Regions from separate parts of the Streptomyces sp. NPDC048521 genome, predicted to be linked through region 1. Evidence: riboswitches for the same ligand, from Rfam matches in the RefSeq annotation. Region 1 holds a riboswitch; each other region holds the start of a gene.
The links. Region 1 has a riboswitch for cyclic di-AMP ahead of ACGFRF_RS37095 (M23 family metallopeptidase). Riboswitches for the same ligand answer to the same signal wherever they lie in the genome.

Region 1 (3,618 bases):
CACGGGTTCCCGGGATGTCCTGGATTTCTGTCGAGTGGCATACGTCACAGCCGGTCATCCGGTCGGTCCACAGCGGTCGCCCCGCGCCCCCCTGCCCGCAAACCTGGACGTACGTCGGACACGTGGGAGACAAGCGGTGCGCCCTGGTGAGGTGGAGCAGAACACGTACGCCAGGGCGGGTGGCCGGCTCCCCGGCGACCCCGTGCCCGACCCGGGGCTCGGCGACGAGCCGGCACCGGTGCGCGGGACCCGCCGCCCGAGCCCGCGCGCCCTGGCCCGGACCCTCCCCGCCCTCCTCGTCGCCGGCGGCGTCCTCTACGGACTGCTCACCCCCGAGGACTTCACCGCCGTCCCGTTCTTCACCGCCGCCCCGCTGATCGCCGCCCCACTGGCCTCGCTGCGCACCACCGTCCTGACCGGCCTCGTGGCACTCGCCGCCGCCTACGCCGTGCACGCCCGGGCCGGCGCGCACCCGGCCGTGGCCACCGTCACCGACGTGGTCACCGTGGCCACGGTCGCCCTGCTGGCCGTCGCCATCAACCGCGTGGTCCGCCTCGGCGACCGGCGGCTCGCCTCCGCCCGGGAGATCGCCGAGGCCGCCCAGCGGGCCGTCCTGCCCGAGCCCGCCGCGCGCATCGGCGGCTTCGAGATCGCCGCCTGCTACGAGGCGGCACGCCAGGACGCGTTCATCGGCGGCGACCTCTACGCGGTGCAGGACAGCCCGTACGGCGTCCGGCTGGTCGTCGGGGACGTGCGCGGCAAGGGCCTGGGCGCGGTCGCCGCCGTCGCTGTGCTGATCGGGGCGTTCCGGGAGGCGGCCGAGCAGGAACCCACGCTGGAGGCGGTCGCCGAGCGGCTGGAGCGGGCACTGGCCCGCGAGGGCACCCGGCGGGACGGCATCGACGCGTTCGAGGGCTTCACCACCGCCGTCCTCGCCGAACTCCCGCACGGCGACGGCGTCGTACGCATCGTCAACCGCGGCCATCCGGCCCCACTGCTGCTGCACGCCGACGGCACCCTGCGCACCCTGACCGCGCCCGAGCCGGCGCTGCCGCTCGGCATGGCCGACCTCGGCATGTGGCCCGACCGGGCACTGGAGGCCGACTTCCCGAGCGGGGCCACCCTGCTGCTCTACACCGACGGACTGTCCGAGGCCCGGGACGCCCACGGCCGGTTCTACGAACCCGAACGGCGGCTCGCCGGACGCACCTTCCCCGGTCCCGGCGCGCTGCTCGGCCGACTCGCAGAGGAGGTGCGGCGGCACTCCGGCGGCGGGATGACGGACGACATGGCGCTCCTCGCCGTACGGCAGCCCTGAGCGCCCTCACCGAGGGTGACCGGGCGACCGCCGTCCGCATAACATCTGAGTCACCATCAAAACTTCTGTGACTCCTGAACCGCGGCCAACTCGCCCGGTTTGCAGGGGTCCTGACGGGTAAGTCCACGGCCGGAAACGTTAACGATCAAGCCGAACGGCTTGGAAAGTGCCTGGCACGTCTATTAACGTTCGATAACGCAGCGCGGTCGTCCCAGCCGTCACCAGAGGCGGCTCCGTGCGCACGCGCCGAATCCCGCAAGGGAACCGGGGAACCACCACCTTGGGGTGAATCACGCGGACACCGACGTGGACTCGCTGAGTCCACGCCCGGTATACGCGCGTAGGAGACCTTCCTGCTCCGAACCCGTCAGCTAACCCGGTAGGCGGAGGAAGGAAAGGAGTACGCCTGCGTGGCGTCCAACCGGCCTGCCCCAGAAGCCCCGTACATACCGGCACAAGCCGGGACCGAGACCTTCGGTTACGGTTCCTACCGCGCCGAGGAGGGCCCCTGGGAGGAGTGGAACCCCACCGAGGACTCCCTCGCCCCGGTCCGCGGCCGCCACCGCGTCGCCAAGCAGCGCGGCGGATTCGCCCGCAGCTCCACCGTCCTCGGCGTCGGCGTGATCGCCGCGGTCGGCGCGGGCGGCATGGCCAGCGCCAACACCGGCAAGCCGCCGGTCTCCATCTCCCTGCCGGACCTGCCCTCCGTCGGCTCGCTCTTCGAGGACACCTCCTCCCCGGCGCCCGAGGCCACCACCACCGCGCTCAGCGGCGTCGGCGTGACCTCCGCCGACGCCGAGCAGCACGCCGACGCGGGTGAGACCCTGCGCAACCGGATCATGGCCCAGGCCGAGCAGCAGCAGACCAAGGCCGACAGCAAGGCCACCGCCGCCGTGCTCGCCGCCGCCGAGAAGCAGACCGCGGACGCCGCGGCCAAGGCGGAGAAGGAAGCCGCCGCCAAGGCCGCCGCCGCCAAGGAGAAGGCGGAGGCCGACGCCGAGAAGGCCGCCGAGGCCAAGCGGCTGGCCGAGCTGGCCAAGCAGTACGCGCTGCCGACGTCCTCGTACACGCTCACCTCGACGTTCGGCCAGGCCGGCTCGATGTGGTCCTCCGGCTACCACACCGGCCTCGACTTCGCCGCCCCCACGGGCACCCTCATCAAGGCCGTCCACAGCGGCACGATCACCCAGGCCGGCTGGGCCGGCTCCTACGGCTACCGCACGGTCCTCACCCTCGACGACGGCACCGAGGTGTGGTTCTGCCACCAGTCCTCGATCAGCGTCTCCGTGGGCCAGAAGGTCTCCACCGGTGACGTCATCGGCCGCGTCGGCGCCACCGGCAACGTCACCGGCCCGCACCTGCACCTGGAGGTCCACCCGGGCGGCCAGTCCACCGGCATCGACCCGATGGCCTGGCTGCGGGACAAGGGCCTCAACCCCTGACACGCCCCTCAGGGAGCCCGCGGGGGCACCCCTTTGCGTGAACTTGGCGCCGACGGCGGAATGCGATCATCCGCCGTCGGCGTTGACGTGGAGCATGACTTCTCTGCGCACACTCGGCTCCTCCGACCTCGAGGTCTTCCCCCTCTCCCTCGGCGGCAACGTCTTCGGCTGGACCGCCGACGAGGAGACCTCCTTCGCCGTCCTCGACGCCTACGCGGCGGCCGGCGGCAACTTCATCGACACCGCCGACAGCTACAGCGCCTGGGGCGAGGGCAACCAGGGCGGCGAGTCCGAGACGATCATCGGCAAGTGGGTCAAGGCCCGCGACAACCGCGACGACGTCGTCATCGCGACCAAGGTCAGCCAGCACCCCGAGTACCAGGGCCTGTCCGCCGCCAACATCAAGGCCGCCGCCGACGCGTCCCTGCGCCGCCTGGGCACCGACCACATCGACCTCTACTACACCCACTTCGACAAGCCCGAGGTGCCGGTCGAGGAGATCATCGGCGCCCTGGACGAGCTGGTGAAGGCCGGCAAGGTCCGCCACATCGCCGCCTCCAACATCTCCCCCGAACGTCTCAGGGCGTCCCTGGAATTCTCCGAGCGCGAGGGCCTCGCCCGCTACGTCGCCCTCCAGCCGCACTACAACCTGGTCTCCCGCGACACCTACGAGGGCCCGCTGCAGGACCTGGCCGCGCGCGAGGGCCTCGCCGCCGTCCCGTACTTCTCCCTCGCCTCGGGTTTCCTGACCGGCAAGTACCGTCCGGGTACGACCGTGGACAGCGCCCGCGCCGACGGGGCCCAGAAGCACGCGGACTCCGAGCGCGGCCAGAAGGTCCTGACGGCCCTGGACGAGAT
Region 2 (3,618 bases), on a different contig from region 1:
CGCCGACCGGGTGCACGGCCTCGGCATGCGGTTCGGCATCTGGGTCGAACCCGAGATGGTCAACCCGGACAGCGACCTCTACCGCGCCCACCCCGACTGGGTCCAGTACCAATCGGGGCGAAAGCGGACGGAACTGCGCAATCAGCTCGTTCTCAACCTCGCCCGCGAGGACGTCCAGGAGTACCTGTGGGAGCAGCTGGACGCCCTGCTCTCCAGCGCCCCGATCGACTACGTCAAGTGGGACTTCAACCGCTGCTTCACCGACGCCGGCTGGCCCGGTGAGCCGTACCCGCAGCGCCTGTGGGTCGACCACGTCCGGGCCCTGTACGCCCTGCTGGACCGGCTGCGCGCGGCGCACCCCCAGGTCGCCTTCGAATCCTGCTCGGGCGGTGGCGGCCGGATCGACCTCGGGGTGATGAGCCGCACCGACCAGGTGTGGACCTCCGACAACACCGACCCGCTGGACCGGCTCGCCATCCAGCACGGCTTCACCCAGATCCACCCCGCGCGGGTCATGGCCGCCTGGGTCACCGACAGCCCGAACACCCAGCTCAACGGCCGGGTCAGTTCGCTGCGTTTCCGCTTCGTCAGCGCCATGGCCGGTGTCCTGGGGGTCGGCGGCGACCTCACGCGGTGGAGCGCGGAGGAGTTGGCGGAGGCGCGGCGATGGGTGGAGCTGTACAAGGAGATCCGCCCGGTCGTCCAGCGCGGCGAGCTGTACCGGCTGCGGCCCCCCGCGGGCGGTCTGAGCGCCGTCCAGTACGTCCTCGGCGACGAGGCGGTGGTCCTCGCCTGGCTGCAGGCGCAGAGCTACGGCGAGCCGGTGCCCGCGGTACGGCTGCGCGGACTCGACCCGACAGCATCGTATGAATGCCGCGAAACGGGCGAAACGTATCGAGGGGCCGTCCTGCTGCACCACGGGTTGCGCACCGGACTGAAGGGCGACCTGGATGCAATGGTTTGCCGTTTGCGCCGCATCTGAGCCTTCTATCCGAATTGGCGTCTTCGTTCCAACTGGCCGCGGAACAAGGACCTATGGCGGGACGGCGCGTGAGGAGCGTCATATCGGTGACCGAGCGTCGTCCGTCATGTCCACGTAATTCTCCTGCGGAAAAGGGGAATTGCGGAGTGCGCGCGGCAGGAATTCACGGTGGGTGACCGCGTATTTCCGTCTTCGATCTTCGGAAATGCGAACCGCGGGAACCCGCCGCTTGTTTCGGTGCGGCTCGCTCGCTTACGTTCACCACCCATCCGGACGGAACGCCGAATCCTGCCGCCGCCCGGAGTCCCCACACACTTGACCCGCATACGGCAGGAGCGGGGGACCCACCAGGTACGACTGCCTGTCCGGTCTCCGCGACAGGCTAGGGGTGAAGTCGCGCACCGCGCGGCCGGGCAGCTCCAGCCCGAACCCGACAGCTGACCTCGCAGGCGTCGGAGAGGAATGCGCCATGCCCGCGAAGGGTAAGCACCGACGTCCCAAGACCCCGCGTTTTTCCCGCTCCATCGCCGTCGCCGGAACCGGTGGCGCCGCGCTGGCCCTCCCGCTCATCGGGGCCACCGGAGCGCACGCCGCCACCCCGGCGCCATCCGTGGCCGGAAAGGCCGTGCAGGCCCTGCCGGCCACGGTGAAGAAGGCCGCCACGCAGCCGGAGTCGACGGTGCGCACCTACACGGTGAAGTCCGGCGACTGCCTCGCGGCGATCGCGGACCAGCAGCACGTCAGCGGCGGCTGGCACCAGCTCTACGAGGACAACCGGCAGGCCATCGGTGCCGACCCGGCGCTGATCCACCCGGGCCTCGAGCTCACGCTCGGCAAGAAGGCCGCGCAGACCGGCACCGAGCCTGCCGCCCCGCAGCGCTCCGCGGTCACGACGCAGTCCTCGGCCGCCTCGAAGCCCACCCAGGCGCAGGCGGCCCCGGCCGAGTGGTCCGGCTCCACCGCGTCGACCACCACCGCCACCGGCTTCACCCTCCCGGTGGCCGGCGCGACCGTCGGCACCGGCTACCACGTGGCCGGCAGCATGTGGTCCAGCGGCTACCACACCGGCGTCGACTTCGTCGTCCCGACCGGCACCTCCCTCAAGGCCGTCGGCGCGGGCACGGTCGTCTCGGCGGGCTGGGGCGGTGCCTACGGCAACCAGGTCGTCATCAAGCTCGACGACGGCTACTACGCCCAGTACGCCCACCTCTCGCAGCTCTCCGTCTCGGCCGGCCAGACCGTGACCGCGGGCCGGCAGATCGGCCTGTCCGGCGCCACCGGCAACGTGACCGGCCCGCACCTGCACTTCGAGATCCGCACCACGCCCAACTACGGCTCCGACATCGACCCGCTCGGCTACCTCCGCCAGCACGGCGTCCCCGTCGGCTGAGCAACCGCCTCGCCCGAAGCCCCCTGCCTGACACGCCTCCGAAGGCCGGACCCACGATCCCCGGGTCCGGCCTTCGGTGTGTCCGCATGACGATCACACCTCAACGTGCCCGACCGCATGCCTATTCCTGGCTTGGCAAACTATTTAAGGGTGTCTCATCTCACCGTTCGTCAACCCCCGCCTACGGTCGCGTAAGTCACATCCGAAGGTGAATCATGGTCCGACGTGGCAGACGATTCGAAGAATGACAACAGATCAGTGATCGGGTCGTACGTGGCGGTGGGGGACAGCTTCACCGAGGGCGTCGGCGACCCCGGTCCCGACGGGGCGTTCGTGGGCTGGGCGGACCGGTTCGCGGTACTCCTCGCCGACCGGCGTCCCGAGGGCGACTTCCAGTACACCAACCTCGCCGTGCGCGGGAAGCTGCTGGACCAGATCGTGGCGGACCAACTCCCGAAGGCCGTCGAACTGGCCCCGGACCTCGTCTCCTTCTGTGCGGGCGGCAACGACATCATCCGCCCCGGCACCGATCCGGACGAGGTGGCCGAGCGGTTCGAGCGTGCCGTGGCCAGGTTGACCGAGGTCGCGGGCACGGTGATGGTGACGACCGGCTTCGACACCCGGGGCGTGCCCGTGCTCAAGCACCTGCGCGGCAAGATCGCCACGTACAACGGGCACGTCCGCGCCATCGCCGACCGGTACGGCTGCCCCGTGCTGGACCTGTGGTCCCTCAAGTCCGTGCAGGACCGCCGGGCCTGGGACAACGACCGGCTCCACCTCTCGCCCGAGGGGCACACGCGCGTGGCGCTGCGCGCCGGACAGGTCCTCGGGCTCGAGATCCCGGCCGACCCGGAGCAGCCGTGGCCGCCGCTGCCGCCCCGGGGCACCCTTGAGGTCCGCCGCGACGACGTCCAGTGGGCCCGCGAGTACCTCGTCCCGTGGATCGGCCGACGGCTGCGTGGCGAGTCGTCCGGTGACCATGTGACGGCGAAGGGCACCCTGTCGCCGGACGACATCAAGATGCGCATCGCCTCCGTGGCCTGACGCCCCGCCCCTGCCCCGGACCGCCCAAACCGCGGCCCGGGGCACGGCCACATCCGCCCCCCCGAGCCACAGGCCGTGTCCGACCGGCGTTCCGTCACTCGGAGCCGGGGCCGTGTCCGGTGGCGTTCGAGGTCACGTCCCGCTCCCTGCCACGGCCGTGTCCGGCCCCCCTCCGAGCCACAGGCCGTGTCCGACCGGCGTT
Region 3 (3,618 bases), on a different contig from region 1:
GTGGCGTCGTAGCCGACCAGCTCCGGGCCGATCTGCTCGATGACGGCGAGGACGGCCTTCTCGACGCCCTTGCCCTGGTAGCGGTTGGGGTCACCGTCGCGCAGCTCGATGGCCTCGAAGGCGCCGGTGGAGGCGCCGGACGGGACGGCGGCACGACCCGTGCTGCCGTCGTCGAGGCCGACCTCGACCTCGACCGTGGGGTTGCCTCGGGAGTCCAGGATTTCCCGGGCTACGACGACGTCGATGGACGGCACGAGCATCTCCTTCTTGGATGTGACGCTGGAAGTGCGGGGCTGGCTGCCTTACGGCTGTGCCTTGCGACTAGAGCCTAACCGTCCGCGGGGCGTCGGCCAGCGACCGACCGTCCCGTGGACAGGGAGGGACACGCAGACGGTACCCATTGTTCACCCGCGGAACAAAGGGGCGTGCGGATGAGGTCCCGCCGAACAGCCGGGAAACGACAGAACCCCGCCCCGGTGCGTACGGGGGAACACGCACCGGGGCGGGGAGCCCGTGGGGACGGGGGGTGGCCCTCACGAGGCCTTTCGTGTGCGGGCCGGGGAGGTGAGGGCGCTGTGGTTCGCGTGGGCGCCAGGCGTCACTTGAGGTGCAGCTGCTGGCCCGGGAAGATGAGGTCGGCGTCCTCGACGATGTCCTTGTTCAGCTGGAACAGCTTTTCCCAGCCGCCCTTGACGCCCTGCTTCTCGGCGATGGAGCTGAGGGTGTCGCCGGTGGCGACCTTGTACTCGCCGTCGCCCTTCTTGACCTTCTTGCCGGTCGGGGTGGTGACGGTCTTGCTCGCGGACGCGGCCGGACGCTCGGCGGAGCGCGAGGCGGCCGGACGCTCGGCGGAGCGGGAGGCGGCCTGCTGGTCGGTGGAGCGGGTGGTGGTGCTGCCGCTCGACGAGGGGGTCGTCGGGGCGGAGCCGTTGTAGGGGGTGCTCGACAGGCCCGTGCCGCAGACCGGCCAGGCGCCCTTGCCCTGGGCGGCGAGGACCTTCTCGGCGACGGCGATCTGCTGCGCCTTGGAGGCCTTGTCGGCGGTGCCGGCGTACTGCGTGCCGCCGTACGCGGCCCAGGTGGAGGCGGAGAACTGCAGACCGCCGTAGTAGCCGTTGCCGGTGTTGATGGACCAGTTGCCGCCGGACTCGCACTGGGCGACCGCGTCCCACTGGGAGGCGGTGGCGGCGGAGGCGTTGCCGGCCGCCATCAGCGGGGCGGCGACGGCGGCGCCGGTGACACCGGCGAGAGCGATGGCGCGGGTGGCCTTGGACGGACGACGGTGCTTGCCCTTGCCGGAAAACAGCATGGATCGATCCCCTCACCGACGCCTGCGAGGTGAGCTGTCGGGTTCGGGCCGGTTGAGTTGCCCGGCCGCACTCCCGCTTGCGCGAGGTGCGGCTCCACCCCTAGCCGGTGCCAGCTCAACTGCTGGTTCCGGCGCTTACCTTGGGTCCCCCGCTCCTGCCTACGGCGCTTGACGCGACGACTGTTCCCGGGCAACCGCTGGCAGGATTCGGCGTTGCGGCTGCCGGGGCTCGTGGTGACGAGCGGTCCCGACCGTAGACAGGCGATCGGCGCAATTTCAAAGACGATCAGGGCTTCTGAGACTCATCCCACACTTTCGCCAAATCGGACATCAGCCGCGAATCGGGGCGCCAACTCCCGCTACTCGCCGCCCGTTTCGGCACCGACGTCCAGGGTCTGACCGGCGGTGATGCTGCTCGGGTCGGCGCCGATGGCCTTCTTGTTCTGGGCGTAGAGCGCGCGCCATCCGCCGTCGACCTCAAGGGAGTCGGCGATGGAGGCGAGCGAGTCGCCCTCGCGCACGGTGTAGGTGCCCGATTCACGGGAGGCGTGGCGGCCGGACGACGCGGCGTTCTGACCGTTTGTCACGCCTTCGTCCGCACTGTCCCCCCGGTGGCGTCCGCCGCCGGTGAGGGCGCCGGTGTCGACCAGGCTCCAGGAACCGGCGCTCTGCTGGGGATTGTCCTGGTTGGGCACGCTAGGGGTAACGGTGGGCGCGCTGCCGCTTCCCTGCGGGTTTCCGGTGTCGGGCGAGGCGGACTTGTCGGACTTGGGGGCTTTGGTTCCGGTGGAGCCGGCGTCCGCACCGGGGTCCGTGGTGGCGTCCGCGCCCTTGCTCGCACCGGAGGACGGCGTACCGGCCGAACCGGTGGAGGAGCCCGAGCCGGGATGAGAACCGGAGGGGGAGGGGGAACCGGGGCCGGAGGACGACGACGAATCCGGCAGACCGGACGAGTCGGAGTTGTCGGCCGATCCGGGCGAGTCGCTCGAACCGCCGGTGTCACCGGAGCCGCCGACCCCCGTGTCGACGTCCAGGGAGCCGGAGTTCGACGTCAGGCCCGACAGCAGGGCGCAGGTGGCCCACGGGGTGGTGCCCCGGTCGGCGAGGATCTTCTCGGCGACGGCGATCTGCTGCGAACGGCTGGCCTGGTCGGCGCTGTCGGCGTACTGACCGCCGCCGTACTCGTCCCAGTCGTCCTGCGAGATCTGCAGGCCGCCGTAGTACCCGTTGCCGGTGTTCGCGCTCCAGGAACCGCCGCTCTCGCACTCGGCCACCTTGTCCCACGTGGTGCCGTCGGCCGCGTTGGCGCTCGCGGCGCCGAGCAGGGGGATGGCGATGGCCGAGCCGGTCACTCCGGCCGCGACGAGGAGGGCCGGAGCCTGACGGGGGCGACGGTGACGACCGTTCCCGGAGAGCATGCGGAAGCCTTTCGTGCGACAGCAGGACCGGCGCGGCGGATGGAGCCTGTCGCCGCGCTGATGGGTGAACGTATCGGCAGACGATCACTTGTCACAAGTTCATGCCGCGCAGATCACGTGAAGATCACAGAGTTGAGCGCCTGTCATGTTTGCGGTTTCACGACCCCGTCGGGTACCGGAGTGAACTCCACGGGCAGGGTGCGCAGGCCGCGCATGATGAGTCCGCCGCGCCGGCGCAGCTCCGCCGGGTCCACGGCGAGCCGCAGGTCGGGCAGGCGGGTGAGCAGGGTGGCGAGCGCGGTCTGTCCCTCCAGCCGGGCGAGCGGCGCGCCGAGGCAGTAGTGGATGCCGTGGCCGTAGCCGAGGTGCTGGTTGTCGCGGCGGGCGAGGTCCAGCACGTCCGGGTCGGCGAACCGCTCCGGGTCCCGGTCGGCGGCGGCGAGCACGACGAGCACCGGGTCGCCCGGCGTGATGTCCTGCCCGCCGATGGTGAGCGGTTCGGTGGCGAACCGCCAGGTGGCCAGCTCCACCGGCCCGTCGAAACGGAGCAGTTCCTCCACGCCGGTCGCCAGCAGGCCCGTGTCCCCCCTCGCCAGGGACTCCTGCAGCCGGTGGCGCTGCTCGGGGTGGGTGAGCAGGGCGTAGGTGCCGTTGCCGATGAGGTTGACGGTCGTCTCGAAGCCGGCGAACAGCAGGATGAAGGCCATGGCGGCGGCCTCGTTCTCGGTGAGGTGTTCACCGTGGTCGGAGGCGCGGATGAGGGCGGAGATGAGGTCCTCGCCGGGCGTGGGCTCGGCGGGCAGTGCCTCGCGCTTCTTGTGGATCAGTTCGGCCAGGTAGCCGCGCATCTTCTTCACCGACCGGGCTACCCCGCCCCGGGGCCCTCCGCCG
Region 4 (3,618 bases), on a different contig from region 1:
CCAAGTGACCCAGCTCGCCACGATGGACTTCCACCCCCAGCCGCAGCCGGGCGAGGCCAGGCCGTGGGCGTTCCCGGCCCCCGAGCGCGGCACGCTCGACAACGGTCTGACGGTGCTGCGCTGCCACCGCCCCGGCCAGCAGGTCGTCGCCGTCGAGGTGCTGCTCGACGCGCCCCTGGACGCCGAGCCGGCCGGCCTGGACGGCGTCGCCACGATCATGGCGCGAGCCTTCTCCGAAGGCACCGACAAGCACTCCGCCGAGGAGTTCGCGGCCGAGCTGGAGCGCGCGGGCGCCACGCTGGACGCGCACGCCGACCACCCCGGTGTCCGGCTCAGCCTGGAGGTCCCGGCCTCCCGCCTGGCCAAGGGCCTCGGACTGCTCGCCGACGCCCTGCGCGCCCCGGCCTTCGCCGAGAGCGAGGTGGAGCGGCTGGTCCGCAACCGCCTGGACGAGATCCCGCACGAGCTGGCCAACCCCTCCCGCCGGGCGGCCAAGGAACTCTCCAAGGAGCTGTTCCCGGCCGCCTCGCGCATGTCCCGCCCGCGGCAGGGCACCGAGGAGACCGTCGAGAAGATCGACGCGGGGGCGGTACGCGCCTTCTACGAGCGGTACGTACGCCCGGGCACGGCCACCGCGGTCGTGGTCGGCGACCTGACCGGGGCCGATCTGGACGCGCTGCTCGGCGACACCCTGGGCGCGTGGACCGGCACCCGGGGCGAGCCCCGGCCCGTGCCGCCGGTGACCGCCGACGACACCGGCCGCGTGGTCATCGTGGACCGGCCCGGCGCCGTCCAGACGCAGCTGCTCATCGGCCGGGTCGGCCCGGACCGGCACGACCGCGTCTGGCCCGCCCAGGTGCTCGGCACCTACTGCCTCGGCGGCACCCTCACCTCCCGCCTGGACCGCGTCCTGCGCGAGGAGAAGGGCTACACCTACGGTGTGCGTGCCTTCGGGCAGGTCCTCAGGTCCGCCCCGGACGGCACCGGTGCCTCGATGCTCGCCATCAGCGGCTCCGTGGACACCCCCAACACCGGCCCCGCGCTGGAGGACCTGTGGAAGGTGCTGCGCACCCTCGCGGCGGAGGGCCTGACCGACGCCGAGCGGGACGTCGCCGTGCAGAACCTGGTGGGTGTGGCGCCGCTGAAGTACGAGACCGCGGCGGCCGTCGCGAGCACCCTCGCCGACCAGGTCGAGCAGCACCTGCCCGACGACTTCCAGGCGACGCTGTACCAGCAGCTGGCCGCGACGGGCACGGTGGAGGCCACCGCGGCCGTCGTCAACGCCTTCCCGGTGGACCGGCTGGTGACCGTCCTCGTCGGTGACGCGGCTCAGATCAAGGCGCCGGTCGAGGCGCTGGGCATCGGCGAAGTCACCGTCGTCGCCGCGGAGTAGCGGCACGCGCGCGTGGGGCCCTGACGACCCGCGGGTCGTCAGGGCCCCACGCTGTTCCACCGGCTGCCCAGATGCCCGATTTGAGGCGGAGGTTGCCTGTCTGCCCTGTGGGATGCGCTACAAAAGCCCCGATCCGTTTGAGGATTGAAAGCAGGCTTTCGTAGCGTCATGCGGGCTGTTCGTCAGGCAGTGCGCCGCACCCGCGGCACCGGACAGCCATCGCCGAGTCCCCGTACGGCGCGAGCCAGGGGAGCCGGGGACCCACCGTCCCTGGGGTGAATCGGGTGCCCATGCGAGAGCGAGGGGGCCCGTAGGAGACCTTCCTGCTCCGAACCCGTCAGCTAACCCGGTAGGCGAGAGGGAAGGAAAGGACCAGCCACTTCATGGCGTTCATGTGCGCCACCGGGAAGCACCGCAAGCCCGGCCGGGTCAAGCGGACCACCGCTCAGGCGGCCGGTATCGCGGCCCTCACCACCACCGGTGTCATCGGCACCCTCGCCGTCTCGCCGGCGCTCGCCGCGGAGAACTCCCTGGAGCAGACCGGTCTCACGCCCGTCCTCGCCGCGAGCGACGACGTGGCCGAGCAGATCGACGCGCAGGCCGCCGCTCAGCAGCAGGCCGCCCAGGAGAAGGCGGCCGAGGAGGCCGCGGCCAAGGCGGCCGCCGAGAAGGTCAAGCAGGAGCGTGCGGCCCAGGCCCGCGCCGCCCGCGAGGCCGAGCGCAAGCGCCTGAACGCCTTCGTCGCCCCGATAGCGCACTCCTACGTCTCCACGGCCTACCAGGCCACCAGTTCCCTGTGGTCCTCCCGTTCGCACACCGGCGTCGACTTCCACGCCGCCAGCGGCACGTCCGTCCACGCGGTCGGCTCCGGCACCGTGGTCTCCGCCGGCTGGGGCGGCGCGTACGGCAACCAGATCGTGATCCGGATGGCCGACGGCATGTACACCCAGTACGGCCACCTGTCGTCCATCGGTGTCACCGTGGGCCAGAAGGTCACCCCGGGCCAGCAGATCGGCCTGTCCGGCGCGACCGGCAACGTCACCGGCCCGCACCTCCACTTCGAGGCCCGCACGACCCCCGACTACGGCTCGGACATCGACCCCGTCGCCTACCTCCGCAAGCACGGCGTGAACGTCTGACCCTCCGTCGCACGGCACCCGAAGCCCCGGCTCGCCGAGCCGGGGCTTTCGTCGTTTTTCGCGGTGTCCGCCGGGCCCGTTGTCCAAAAAATATGCATGGATTCCGGCCCGCCGTCGGAAATTACGGCTCATTGGAATAGAGTCACGGGACACACGTCCATCGTCGACGTTTCACGGGGATTAAGGCGGAGGTCGGTCATGCGTATTCCGGCGCACTCGGTGTGCACGGCGATCCGGGACGACATCGTCGCGGGTGTCTACGAGCGCGGCAGCCGCCTCACCGAGGAAGTCCTGGCCCGCCGCTACGGCGTCTCACGCGTCCCCGTCCGCGAGGCCCTGCGCACCCTGGAGGCGGAGGGCTTCGTGGTGACCCGCAGGCACGCGGGCGCGTGCGTGGCCGAACCCACCGAGCAGGAGGCCGCCGACCTGCTGGAGATGCGCATGCTCCTGGAACCGCTGGGCGCGGCGCGGGCCGCCCAGCGGCGCACGGAGGCCCACCTCAAGGTGCTGCGCGGCCTGGTCCGGCTGGGGCAGGAGCGGGCCAGGCGGGGCAACAGCGAGGATCTGCGCTCGCTGGGCGGCTGGTTCCACGAGACGCTCGCCCAGGCCTCCGGCAGCCCCTCGCTGACCTCGATGCTCACCCAGCTGCGCCACAAGATCGCCTGGATGTACGCGGTGGAGGCGCCGTCGAGCCCGCTGGAGGCCTGGGCGGAGCACGGCGCGATCGTGGACGCGGTGGCGCGCGGCGACGGTGAGCGCGCGCGGGCGGTCACGGCGCTGCACGCCGAGCGCGCGACGAGCGCGCACCGCCTTCGCTTTTCCGGCGCCGCGGAGCGTGTGAGGACTTCGCAACATGCCGTAAACATGTCGGGCCAGCGGCATTAACACGGGCGCCGTATACAAAGAAGAGCTATTCGGCGGCGGGGCATTTTCTGCGCTGCCCGAATTCCGCTGTGCCGTAATTCATGAGAGGGCGCCACACGCATGCCGGCGGTAAATCGGCGGTAAATCGGTGGCAAATGGAGCGGGGCGTGCGGCGCTTATGACGCAGCCGCGTGCGGAGGGTGCGAGCTTATGACGCAGCCG

Region 2: it holds a riboswitch for cyclic di-AMP, as region 1 does, so the genes downstream of both, ACGFRF_RS35835 (peptidoglycan DD-metalloendopeptidase family protein) here and ACGFRF_RS37095 (M23 family metallopeptidase) in region 1, are expected to answer to the same signal.
Region 3: it holds a riboswitch for cyclic di-AMP, as region 1 does, so the genes downstream of both, ACGFRF_RS12915 (transglycosylase family protein) here and ACGFRF_RS37095 (M23 family metallopeptidase) in region 1, are expected to answer to the same signal.
Region 4: it holds a riboswitch for cyclic di-AMP, as region 1 does, so the genes downstream of both, ACGFRF_RS32030 (M23 family metallopeptidase) here and ACGFRF_RS37095 (M23 family metallopeptidase) in region 1, are expected to answer to the same signal.

The regions. Positions count from the first base shown of each region.
Region 1 covers NZ_JBICWR010000025.1:22,333-25,950, reverse strand. The annotation lists gene ACGFRF_RS37100 (PP2C family protein-serine/threonine phosphatase) at 137-1,318, shown strand; cyclic di-AMP (ydaO/yuaA leader) riboswitch at 1,553-1,721, shown strand; gene ACGFRF_RS37095 (M23 family metallopeptidase) at 1,729-2,760, shown strand; gene ACGFRF_RS37090 (aldo/keto reductase) at 2,855-3,618, shown strand, end outside.
Region 2 covers NZ_JBICWR010000022.1:117,664-121,281, reverse strand. The annotation lists gene ACGFRF_RS35840 (alpha-galactosidase) at 1-982, shown strand, start outside; cyclic di-AMP (ydaO/yuaA leader) riboswitch at 1,285-1,447, shown strand; gene ACGFRF_RS35835 (peptidoglycan DD-metalloendopeptidase family protein) at 1,452-2,372, shown strand; gene ACGFRF_RS35830 (SGNH/GDSL hydrolase family protein) at 2,631-3,416, shown strand.
Region 3 covers NZ_JBICWR010000004.1:430,843-434,460, reverse strand. The annotation lists gene eno (phosphopyruvate hydratase) at 1-260, opposite strand, end outside; gene ACGFRF_RS12915 (transglycosylase family protein) at 599-1,309, opposite strand; cyclic di-AMP (ydaO/yuaA leader) riboswitch at 1,314-1,486, opposite strand; gene ACGFRF_RS12910 (transglycosylase family protein) at 1,669-2,727, opposite strand; gene ACGFRF_RS12905 (cytochrome P450) at 2,871-3,618, opposite strand, start outside.
Region 4 covers NZ_JBICWR010000017.1:118,998-122,615, forward strand. The annotation lists gene ACGFRF_RS32020 (M16 family metallopeptidase) at 1-8, shown strand, start outside; gene ACGFRF_RS32025 (M16 family metallopeptidase) at 5-1,393, shown strand; cyclic di-AMP (ydaO/yuaA leader) riboswitch at 1,604-1,764, shown strand; gene ACGFRF_RS32030 (M23 family metallopeptidase) at 1,777-2,532, shown strand; gene ACGFRF_RS32035 (GntR family transcriptional regulator) at 2,731-3,417, shown strand.